DNA from 3 places in the Streptomyces sp. NPDC048415 genome. Region 2 is predicted to be linked to each of the others. Evidence: riboswitches for the same ligand, from Rfam matches in the RefSeq annotation. Region 2 holds a riboswitch; each other region holds the start of a gene.

Region 1 (3,265 bases), on a different contig from region 2:
CGTCAGGATGCGCAGCAGGATCACCGAGTCCTGGCCCTCCCCGAAGGGCTCACGCCCGCTCGAGGCGTACGCGAGGACCGCGCCGAGCGAGAAGACGTCGCTGGGCGGCCCCACCTCGGCGCCGTTGCGGATCTGCTCCGGCGAGACGTAGCCGACCGAGCCGACGACGGCCCCGGTCCTGGTCAGCGCCGTCGCCTCCAGCGCCCGTACGATCCCGAAGTCGATGACGCGCGGACCGTCGGGCGCGAGCAGGATGTTGGACGGCTTGAGGTCGCGGTGCACCAGACCCTTGGCGTGGATGGCGGCGAGGGCCTCGCCGAGCGCGGCCGCGAGCGTGCGGACCGCGTCCTCGGGCAGCGGGCCGTGGTCGAGCACGGCATCGCGCAGATTCGGGCCGTCCACGAACTCCGTCGCCATCCACGGCCGTTCGCCCTCGGTGTCGGCGTCGACGACGCGCGCGGTGTACGTGCCGGTCCCGCCGACGGTCTGCGCGGCCCGCACCTCCTGGCGGAACCGCGCACGGAAGGTACGGTCCTCGGCGTGTTCGGTCCGCACCACCTTGACGGCGAGGCGGAGTCCGGCCCGTGACGCGGCGAGATAGACCTCGCCCATGCCGCCCGCGCCGAGCCTGCCCAGTACTTCATAGGGACCGATCCGCCGAGGATCCGTCTCGCGCAGCGCCTGCACCCCGTGCTCCCCTGTCCGCCGTACGGCCGCTGAGGGGGAGCGTATACGCCATGTGCTCGTCGGAGGGTCAGACCGCGGGCACGCAACGCCCTTCCTCCGTACGGTAGTTCCACTTGGCGCCGTCCTGGACGAGCTCCTTCACGGCGCCCACGAAGCGCTCGACGTGCTCGTCGGGGGTGCCCGCGCCGAAGCTGACGCGGATGGCGTTGAGGGACTTCTCGCCGGGCGCGGCCTCGGGGGCGCCGCACTCGCCCTGGGTCCCCGGGTCGCTGCCGAGGAGGGTGCGCACCAGCGGGTGGGCGCAGAACAGGCCGTCGCGGACGCCGATGCCGTACTCGGCGGACAGCGCGGCGGCGAAGTGCGAGCTGTTCCAGCCCTCGACGACGAAAGAGATGACGCCGACCCGCGGGGCGTCGTCGCCGAAGAGGGAGAGCACGCGCACTTCGGGGACCTCGGCGAGGCCCGCGCGGACAACGGCGATCAGCTGCTGCTCACGGTCGACCAGCGTGTCGAAGCCGGCCTCCGTCAGCGCCTTGCAGGCGGACGCGATCGAGTAGGCGCCGATGACATTGGGCGATCCGGCCTCGTGACGGGCGGCACTCTCGTGCCACTCCACGTCCACTCCCCCGTCCTCCCGCCGCGACACCTTCCGGCTGGCGCCACCGCCCGCGAGGTAGGGCTCGGCCTCGAGCAGCCAGTCGGATCGGCCCGCGAGGACGCCGGAACCGAAGGGCGCGTACAGCTTGTGCCCGGAGAAGGCGACCCAGTCGACGTCCAGGTCGCGGACGGACACCGGGTGGTGCGGGGCCAGCTGGGCGGCGTCCAGGACGATGCGCGCGCCGTGCGCGTGGGCGGCGGCGGCGAGCTCACGCACCGGCCACAGCTCACCGGTGACATTGGACGCGCCCGTGACACAGACCAGCGCCGGGCCGTACGGGTCCCTGCCCGCGAGGGCGCGCTCCAGAGTGGCGACGGCTTCGTCGGGGGTGCGCGGGGCGTTCAGGTACGTCACCCGGGCATCCCGCCAGGGCAGCAGCGAGGCGTGGTGCTCGGTCTCGAAGACGAAGACCTGGCAGTCGGCCGGAAGGGCGGCGGCGAGCAGGTTGAGCGAGTCGGTGGTCGACCGGGTGAACACCACCTGGTCACGGTCCCGGCAGTCCAGGAACTCGGCGACCGCCTTGCGGGCGTTCTCGAAGAGGTCGGTGGACAGCTGGGACAGGTACCCGGCCCCGCGGTGCACGCTGCCGTAGTACGGGGCGTACGCGGCGACGTCGTCCCACACCCGCTGCAGGGCCGGGGCGCTGGCGGCGTAGTCGAGCGCGGCGTAGGTGACCTCGCCACCGGTGACGAGCGGGACGGTGACATCTCGGCCCAGAACCGGCAGAGGGGCACAAACGGTCTGGTCGGCGGCAGCGGTGGAGACAGACATGGCGAGCTCCTGTGAGAGGCAGGCGGAATCACCGGGCCGGACAGCCCGGACAGGGCGTCTACGGCTCGGGAAAGGTGAAAAGGGGTATGCGGAGGCGGGGCTCTACGCCCTATCGCATTCGCTTGCTCACAGAAGGCTCCCTCGAACGACCAGGACCCCTGGGCTGTGTCCACTCAAAAGAGGGCGAGGGGTCCGCGCTTGCCGTAGACCTCGCTGCCTACGACCTGGTCCTCACCCGGGGCACCCCGCCACGGACGGAGGGTTGCCGGACAGCCGGCCGGGGCCTGATGGCTGTCGCTCATGACCTGCCCAGCATCCTGCCACACGATCTTCCGCACGCAACCCCGCGTCCGCATCGCGGGACGGAGCGGAAACGCCGGAGGGGCTGATTCAGCCCGTCCGGCGTTTGAGGACGAGCGCGAAGCGCGACAAGGGAGGTCTGGGGGGCGGAGCCCCCCCAGATACGGGAAGGGTAGGGGCGGCGGGGGCGAAAACCCTCCCCGCGCCGCCCGCCGGCGTCACGCGTTGCTGGCCGCCACCCACCGCTCAAGGGCCCGCTTCGCGGCCCCCGAGTCGATGGCGTCCGCCGCCATCGCCATCCCCGCGCGCAGCTGATCCACGAGGGGCGCGTCGCCCGGCGACAGAGCGACCAGCGCCGCCGCCGAGTTCAGCAGCACCGCGTCCCGTACGGGACCGCGCTCCCCGTTCAGCAACCGCCGCGCGACATCCGCGTTGTACGACGCGTCAGCGCCCCGCAGCGCCGACACCGGAACAAGGTCGAGCCCCACATCGCGCGGATCGAAGCGCTCCTCGGTCACCTTGCCGTCGCGGACGACCCAGACCCGGGACGTCGCCGTGGTGGTCAGCTCGTCGAGCCCGTCGTCGCCGCGGAAGACCAGCGAGGAGTTGCCGCGCTCGGCGAAGACGCCCGCCACGATCGGCGCCAGCCGCGGATCCGCGACCCCGACCGCCTGCGCCCGCACCCGCGCCGGATTCGTCAGCGGCCCGAGGACGTTGAACGTGGTCCGGATCCCCAACTGCGCGCGCGCGGGCGCCACATGACGCAGCGCCGGATGGAACTTCACCGCGAAGCAGAAGGTGATCCCGGCCTCTTCGGCCACCTCGGCGACCCGCTTGGTCGTCAGCTCC
Region 2 (3,265 bases):
CAACCCCCGCCGCGCAAGCCCCTTCCCGGGCCGCCGATCCGGACCGCGCGGGCACCCTCCGGGAGGGAGACAGCGGCCCCGCGGTGACGGAACTGCAGGAACGGCTCCTGCGCATCCCGAACGTGTACGACAACGGCAGCACCAGCGGCACTTACGACGCCACCCTGTCCGAGGCCGTGGCCCGCTTCCAACTCTGGTACGGCATCCGGGGCGACGAGACGGGCGTCTACGGCGACGACACCCGCGCCGACCTCGAATCACGCACCGCGCTCTGACGTTCTGTGCACCCTGTGCACTCTGTGCGCTCCGACGCTCTATGTGAACTCGCGGACGACTCGGGCCAGTTCCTTCGGCTGGTCCAGGGGAATGAGCGTGTAGCTGTCCGCGATCTCGACCAGTCGTCCGTGGGGGAGGAGTTCGGCGAGGCGTCGGCCGTGCTCGGGTGGCATGACGCGGTCCTCGCGGGCCCAGACCACGAGGGTGGGGCGCGTGAAGCCGGGCAGACGCTCGGCCGTGGCCAGCAGGAGATCGGTGTCGGCGCCTGCCGCGCGCAGCATGCGAACGGCGTCGCGGCGGATGTCCGACTGCCTCAGGACCGGCCTCCCCGGAGGGTCGCCGCGAACGCGATCGCGGCCTGCCAGTCATCCAATTGCCCCCTGACAGTGAGGACTTGGCGCGGCAGCCCGCCGCTCTCCCCGAGACCGCGGTAGTCGAAGGCGAGGACGCCGAACCCGGCATCATGGAACCGTCTCGCGAACAGATCCGTACCCGGCTCCTTGGCCACCGTGAAGCCCCCGGCCATGATCACGCACACGCCGTTGGTCCCCGGATAGTGCCAGGCGGCACACTCCGTGCCACCGCTGGCGAAACGAACCTTCTCTCGGTCCATACGAGGCCTCCTGTGATGTCTGTGTCCAGGAGGGCGCCGGCGGACTGGAGTGTGACATCACTTCAGGACATCGGACTTCTTATTCAAACCGAAGTCCCCGGAAGCGGGGGCGGTGGCATGGCCCTGTTCGATGAGCCGGGTGTGCGGCAGCAGATCGGTGGACTCGAAGCGGACGCCGGGTTCGAAGCCGGGCGACCGGCACAGGGTCATGGCCCCTGTGCCGGGCCGGCGTCCCTCGGCTCCATCAGTCAGGGATGCCCGGCCGGCTCATCCACGATGCGGGGCGAAGGCCGGGTGGGCGTCGAGGCGTCGTACGTACTGGCTGAGGTTCGCGTACGGGGCCAGCGCGTCGGCCGGGTCGAGGTGGAGGAGCGCCACCCACAGATCTACGTCCGCGGCGGTCAGTTCATTGCCCAACACATAGGGAGCTGAGGCAAGTTGACGCTCGAGCAGGTCCAGCGCCGCCGACCGGTCCTCGGGTCGAGCGGTCGGGGCGAGGTCCTGCTCGAGGAGGTCACGCAGGGCGTCGATGTCCGCGGCGAGGGCCGGTGCACGCAGCGAATGGACGCAGGACTCGTCGCGGCCGGACAGCAGACCCGCGAGGTCGCGCAGGATGTCGGGCGTGTGATTGCTGACGACGCGTCCGCTCCACCGGTCGCACAGCGCGGGCGCCGTCAGCGGACCGTCGTAGTGGTGCCACGTGGCCTCGTAGGCCCTGCGCAGGGAGGCGAGCGTGTCGGGTGTGTCGGCGGGACACACCAGGGTGCTCGTGGCGACCGAGTCCCTCAGGCCCAGCAGATCGAGAGTGATCGAGACGCGCAGCGAGAGCGGACAGCCCGCGGACAGGTACAGCTGATAGCGGTGCGGTGCCGGATAGAAGCCACCGGCGAGACCGATACCGATACGGCTGCGGAAACGGTGCGGGCGGAGGGACGGCGCGGCGACCCGCGGACGGGGGATCGCGTCAAGTGAGCCGGAAGCGCACGGAGTTGGGGTACATGTGCTGGAACTGCCGGCGTTCGAGGCGTGCGACATTGTCTCGGGCATGACTCTCCAGGGGATGCGAAGGCCACGGCCGCCTTGTGGGCACCGCGGCGGAACGGAGTGACTGCGCTTCGTACCGGTCCGGGTCGAGCGGACTAGTAGGCGCTGGAGACACGCGACAGATCGATGTGCAGGCGCCTCGTCAAGCCGTTCCTGGGCAAACTTCCCACCGGTCTCACACTCGGGGCTCGCGAGACGCGAGACCACGCTTGTCCCGCCGCACCGGCGGAACCCGGTCGTCACCCGGGGCACCCCGTCGCGGTGGAAGGGTTGCCTGCCAGCGGGCCGGGGCCGATGACCGCACGAGCAGGGGAACCCCGCCCGAGCGGCGCTGACAATCGTGACCGTCCCCGCCAGTGTCGGTGCGCCCGGTGAGGCCGTCAAGACGGCGAGACGCAGTCTCACCAGGTGGTCATCCGGGCCGTTGAGCGTTGACATTCTTTTGGGTACCTGCCTAACTTACGCCGCAGATCGGTCATGAGTGTCAGCGACAAGCCCTGGCTCGCTGGCCGGCAACCCTCGCATCGCGGTGGGGTGCCCCAGGTGACGACCGGACCGGATGATGTTCGGTAAGCGCGAGGCCCCAGCGGCCGGAAAAGTGACGGTGACGGCGATGTACGCAGCACAGGGGACGGCCGCACGGCGGCCCCGCTGCGTACTGCTGTGCGCGAACCGCAGCGTCGACCTGCTCCGCGTCAACAGCGCGCTGTGTACCGCCTCGTGCCGCGCCCACTGTCAAGGCTGACGGTTCTCTGAATCCCTGACGTGCACCGCTTCGCGGTGTTCGCTCACCCTCCCCGCCAGCCCCCGCGCCGTGCGCCGCCGTGCGCCTCGTCCCGCCGAGCCGTTTGCGCTCAGCGGTGCCGTCCCGCCGCCTGCCCGGTCCGGGGTGTCCGAATTCGCTGGAGCCCCTTCATGAGTCAACATCCCGGCATCGCTGTGTCCTCCGGATCAGCGCCCCCTGCGGAGGCGAGCCCTGGCTCCGAATCCCCCGCCGAACCACGTCCGTTGGCGGCGCAGCGCGTTCTTCCGCTGCGGCGCCCCGGTCGCTGGATCATCACGGCCGTCGTGCTGGTGCTGGTCGCGCAGGTCGGGCACGGACTCGTGTCCAACCCGTTCTACCAGTGGGATCGCTTCGGGTACTGGTTCCTTCGGCCGACGATCCTCGACGGACTGCTCATCACCCTCGAAGTGGCCTTGTACAGCGCCGTGTTGGGACTGCTCGGCGGCATCCTGCTCGCGCTGGGCAGACTCTCCCGCAGCCCGGTGCTGCGTGCCGTCAGCTGGGTCTACACCTGGCTGTTCCGCTCGGTGCCGCTGATCGTGGTCCTG
Region 3 (3,265 bases), on a different contig from region 2:
ATAAATGCCATGAAAGGCTTAAAAAGATGGGGACTTTGGCTACTTCTTGTCTGCTGCCGGGCAAGGACTCATATGCGTCCGGCATAAAACTGGCATAGAAAGCGAAGCAGGTTCCCCAACTGTACCGTGCTCAACCAAGCAGAATTGCCCCCTCCGCTTCTCTCACGGAGGGGGCAATTCGATGAACTCTGGGTGACGAGCATTACCTTCGGTAACGGACTCACCGTGTGTGACGGTCAGCCTCCGGCGACGGCCGGGATGATCGAGACGCCCGCGCCGTTCGGCGTCGCCGTCTCCAGCCCCTGCTCGAACCGCACGTCGTCGTCATTGACGTACACATTGACGAAGCGGCGCAGCTTGCCCTGGTCGTCCAGGACGCGGGCGGCGATACCCGTGTGGTTCTTCTCCAGGTCGGAGATGACCTCGGCGAGGGTGGTGCCCTCGGCGCTCACCTCGGCCTTGCCGCCGGTGTAGGTGCGCAGGATGGTGGGGATGCGGACGTTGACGCTCATGATGCGAGGCCAGCCTCTCGGAAGGAGTCGAGGTTCGGGCGGATGGTCGCGGTGAGGCCGGTGTCCGAGGCCACCGCGTCCAGAGTCTTGAGGCCGTCGCCGGTGTTCAGCACGACGGTGGTGAGGGTCGGGTCGAGGACGCCGTTCTCGATGAGCTTCTTCGTCACGCCGACCGTCACACCGCCCGCCGTCTCGGCGAAGATGCCCTCGGTCCGCGCGAGCAGCTTGATGGCGTCGACGATCTGCTCGTCGTTCACATCCTCCACGGCACCGCCGGTGCGGCGCGCGATGTCGAGCACGTACGGCCCATCGGCCGGGTTGCCGATGGCGAGCGACTTGGCGATGGTGTTCGGCTTCTGCGGCCGTACGACGTCGTGCCCGGCCTTGTAGGCGACGGACACCGGCGAGCAGCCCTCGGCCTGCGCGCCGAAGATCTTGTAGGGCTTGTCCTCGACGAGGCCGAGCTTGATCAGCTCCTGCAGACCCTTGTCGATCTTCGTGAGCTGCGAGCCGGAGGCGATGGGCACCACGAGCTGGTCCGGGAGCTTCCACCCCAGCTGCTCGCAGATCTCGTACGCGAGGGTCTTGGAGCCCTCCGCGTAGTACGGGCGCAGGTTGACGTTGACGAAGCCCCAGCCCTCGCCGGCCGGGTCGCCGATCAGCTCGGAGCAGAAGCGGTTCACGTCGTCGTAATTGCCCTCGATGCCGACGAGCTCGCCGCCGTACACCGCGGCCATGACGACCTTGCCCTGCTCCAGGTCGTGCGGGATGAACACGCAGGAACGGAAGCCGGCACGGGCGGCGGCGGCGCCCACGGCGCCGGCGAGGTTGCCGGTGGAGGAGCAGGAGAGCGTGGTGAAGTCGAAGGCGCGGGCGGCCTCGATGGCCTGGGCGACGACGCGGTCCTTGAAGGAGTGCGTCGGGTTGCCCGAGTCGTCCTTGACGAAGAGCTTGCCGGCGTCGACGCCCAGCTCACGCGCCAGGTTGTCGGCCTTGACGAGCTTGGTCCAGCCGGGGTTGATGTTCGGCTTCTCGGCGACGTCCGCGGGGACAGGCAGAAGGGGCGCGTAACGCCAGATGTTCGCGGGGCCCGACTCGATGCGCTTGCGGAGTTCCTCGGTCTCGTAGGCCGAGAAGTCGTACGCGATCTCCAGCGGGCCGAAACACTCCTCGCAGGCGAAGACCGGGCCGAGCGGCACGCGGTGACCGCATTCGCGGCAGGAGAGCGCCGCGGCGGGACCCAGATCGACGGAGGTCGCGGAGTTCGTGGTGCTTGCAACTGTCTGCGCAGCCATGGAGGCGAGGCCCTTTCTCCTCATCTTCCTCACGACGCACTTCGCCGTGAGACGGATTTGGCACCTTCCCTAGCCGGGAGCCTCGCGACGACGACGCAGTCGTACGAGACCGGCTGGAGGGTTGCCGGGGCTTCATCGGGCCGTATCCCTCTGCCCCTCTGGATGAGCGCTATTCGGTTGTACGGGGATGATCTACGCAATGCGATGGTCATCCGCGTTGTTCAAGACTGTAACCGAAGGCCAGGACAGTTGAGATAGTCGTCCGAACCGCGAGATGGATCACACCGTGCGAGACGGGGTGATCAGACAGTGAGGAGCCGCAGACTGTGCTGGAAGAAGTTGAGCGCTGGCTGAGCACACGCTCCTGGTCCGCGACCGATCGCCCGCTCCACAAGCTCATGGCCGCCAAACGCACCACCGGGTCGACGGTCAGTGTCGTACTGCCCGCCCTCAACGAGGAGGAGACGGTCGGCGAGATCGTCGCCGTCATCCGCCACGACCTGATGCGGCAGGTGCCCCTCGTCGACGAGATCGTCGTCGTCGACTCGGGCTCGACGGACCGCACCTCCGAGGTCGCCGCCGCCGCGGGCGCGCGCGTCGTGCACCGCGACGACATCCTGCCGCGGATACCGACCGTCCCCGGCAAGGGCGAGGTCCTGTGGCGCTCGCTGCTCGTGACGAGCGGGGACATCGTCTGCTTCATCGACGCGGACCTCAAGGAGTTCTCGTCCGACTTCGTCTCCGGGATCGTGGGCCCGCTGCTCACCGACCCGGGCGTGGACCTCGTCAAGGCCATGTACGACCGCCCGCTCGGCTCGGCGGCGGGCCAGGGCGGCCGCGTCACCGAACTGATGGCCCGCCCGCTGCTGAACATGCACTGGCCGCAGCTCGCCGGCTTCGTCCAGCCGCTCGGCGGCGAGTACGCGGCCCGCCGCTCCCTGCTCGAACAGCTGCCGTTCCCCGTCGGATACGGCGTCGAGCTGGGCATGCTCGTCGACGCGCTGCACCTCGTGGGCCTGGACGCCCTCGCCCAGGTCGACGTCGGCGTCCGCAAGCACCGCCACCAGGACGGGCAGGCGCTCGGCCGGATGGCTGCCGCGATCTACCGCACGGCCCAGCTGAGGCTGGCCCGGGGCCATCTGATCCGTCCGTCCCTCACCCAGTTCGAACGGGGCAGGGACGGCTTCGAGCCGCGCACCCACTCCGTCGATACGGAGGAACGCCCTCCGATGTCCGAAATCGCCGAATACCGGAAACGAAGGGCCGCCTAGACCGGCGGCCTGAGCCGACGGATTGCATACGGCGCACGGGAACGTTTGAGCGTTTCCACGCCGGGCTAGGTTTCGAGGCATGGCTTCTGCGCACGGTGACCATCGCATCCTCGTCGCGTCCAACCGCGGCCCGGTCTCCTACGGGGTGCGCGAGGACGGCTCGCTGCACGCCAAACGGGGCGGCGGC

What was found. A riboswitch is a leader RNA that binds a small molecule or an ion and turns the genes downstream of it on or off. The one in region 2 is predicted to bind S-adenosylmethionine.
Region 1: another riboswitch for S-adenosylmethionine. It lies ahead of AB0D27_RS36395 (aminotransferase class V-fold PLP-dependent enzyme); the one in region 2 lies ahead of AB0D27_RS26300 (glutathione S-transferase C-terminal domain-containing protein).
Region 3: another riboswitch for S-adenosylmethionine. It lies ahead of thrC (threonine synthase); the one in region 2 lies ahead of AB0D27_RS26300 (glutathione S-transferase C-terminal domain-containing protein).

What each region holds. Positions count from the first base shown of each region.
Region 1 covers NZ_JBEZKJ010000088.1:12,589-15,853, forward strand. The annotation lists gene AB0D27_RS36390 (serine/threonine-protein kinase) at 1-687, opposite strand, end outside; gene AB0D27_RS36395 (aminotransferase class V-fold PLP-dependent enzyme) at 755-2,116, opposite strand; SAM riboswitch class IV at 2,306-2,422, opposite strand; gene trpD (anthranilate phosphoribosyltransferase) at 2,635-3,265, opposite strand, start outside.
Region 2 covers NZ_JBEZKJ010000045.1:9,333-12,597, reverse strand. The annotation lists gene AB0D27_RS26320 (peptidoglycan-binding domain-containing protein) at 1-275, shown strand, start outside; partial or broken gene AB0D27_RS26315 (alpha/beta fold hydrolase) at 315-530, opposite strand; gene AB0D27_RS26310 (hypothetical protein) at 590-889, opposite strand; gene AB0D27_RS26305 (hypothetical protein) at 947-1,099, opposite strand; gene AB0D27_RS26300 (glutathione S-transferase C-terminal domain-containing protein) at 1,157-1,936, opposite strand; SAM riboswitch class IV at 2,134-2,279, opposite strand; SAM riboswitch class IV at 2,407-2,515, shown strand; gene AB0D27_RS26295 (amino acid ABC transporter permease) at 2,849-3,265, shown strand, end outside.
Region 3 covers NZ_JBEZKJ010000129.1:13,959-17,223, forward strand. The annotation lists gene AB0D27_RS41315 (MoaD/ThiS family protein) at 237-512, opposite strand; gene thrC (threonine synthase) at 509-1,807, opposite strand; SAM riboswitch class I at 1,825-1,976, opposite strand; gene AB0D27_RS41325 (glucosyl-3-phosphoglycerate synthase) at 2,134-3,078, shown strand; gene AB0D27_RS41330 (trehalose-6-phosphate synthase) at 3,158-3,265, shown strand, end outside.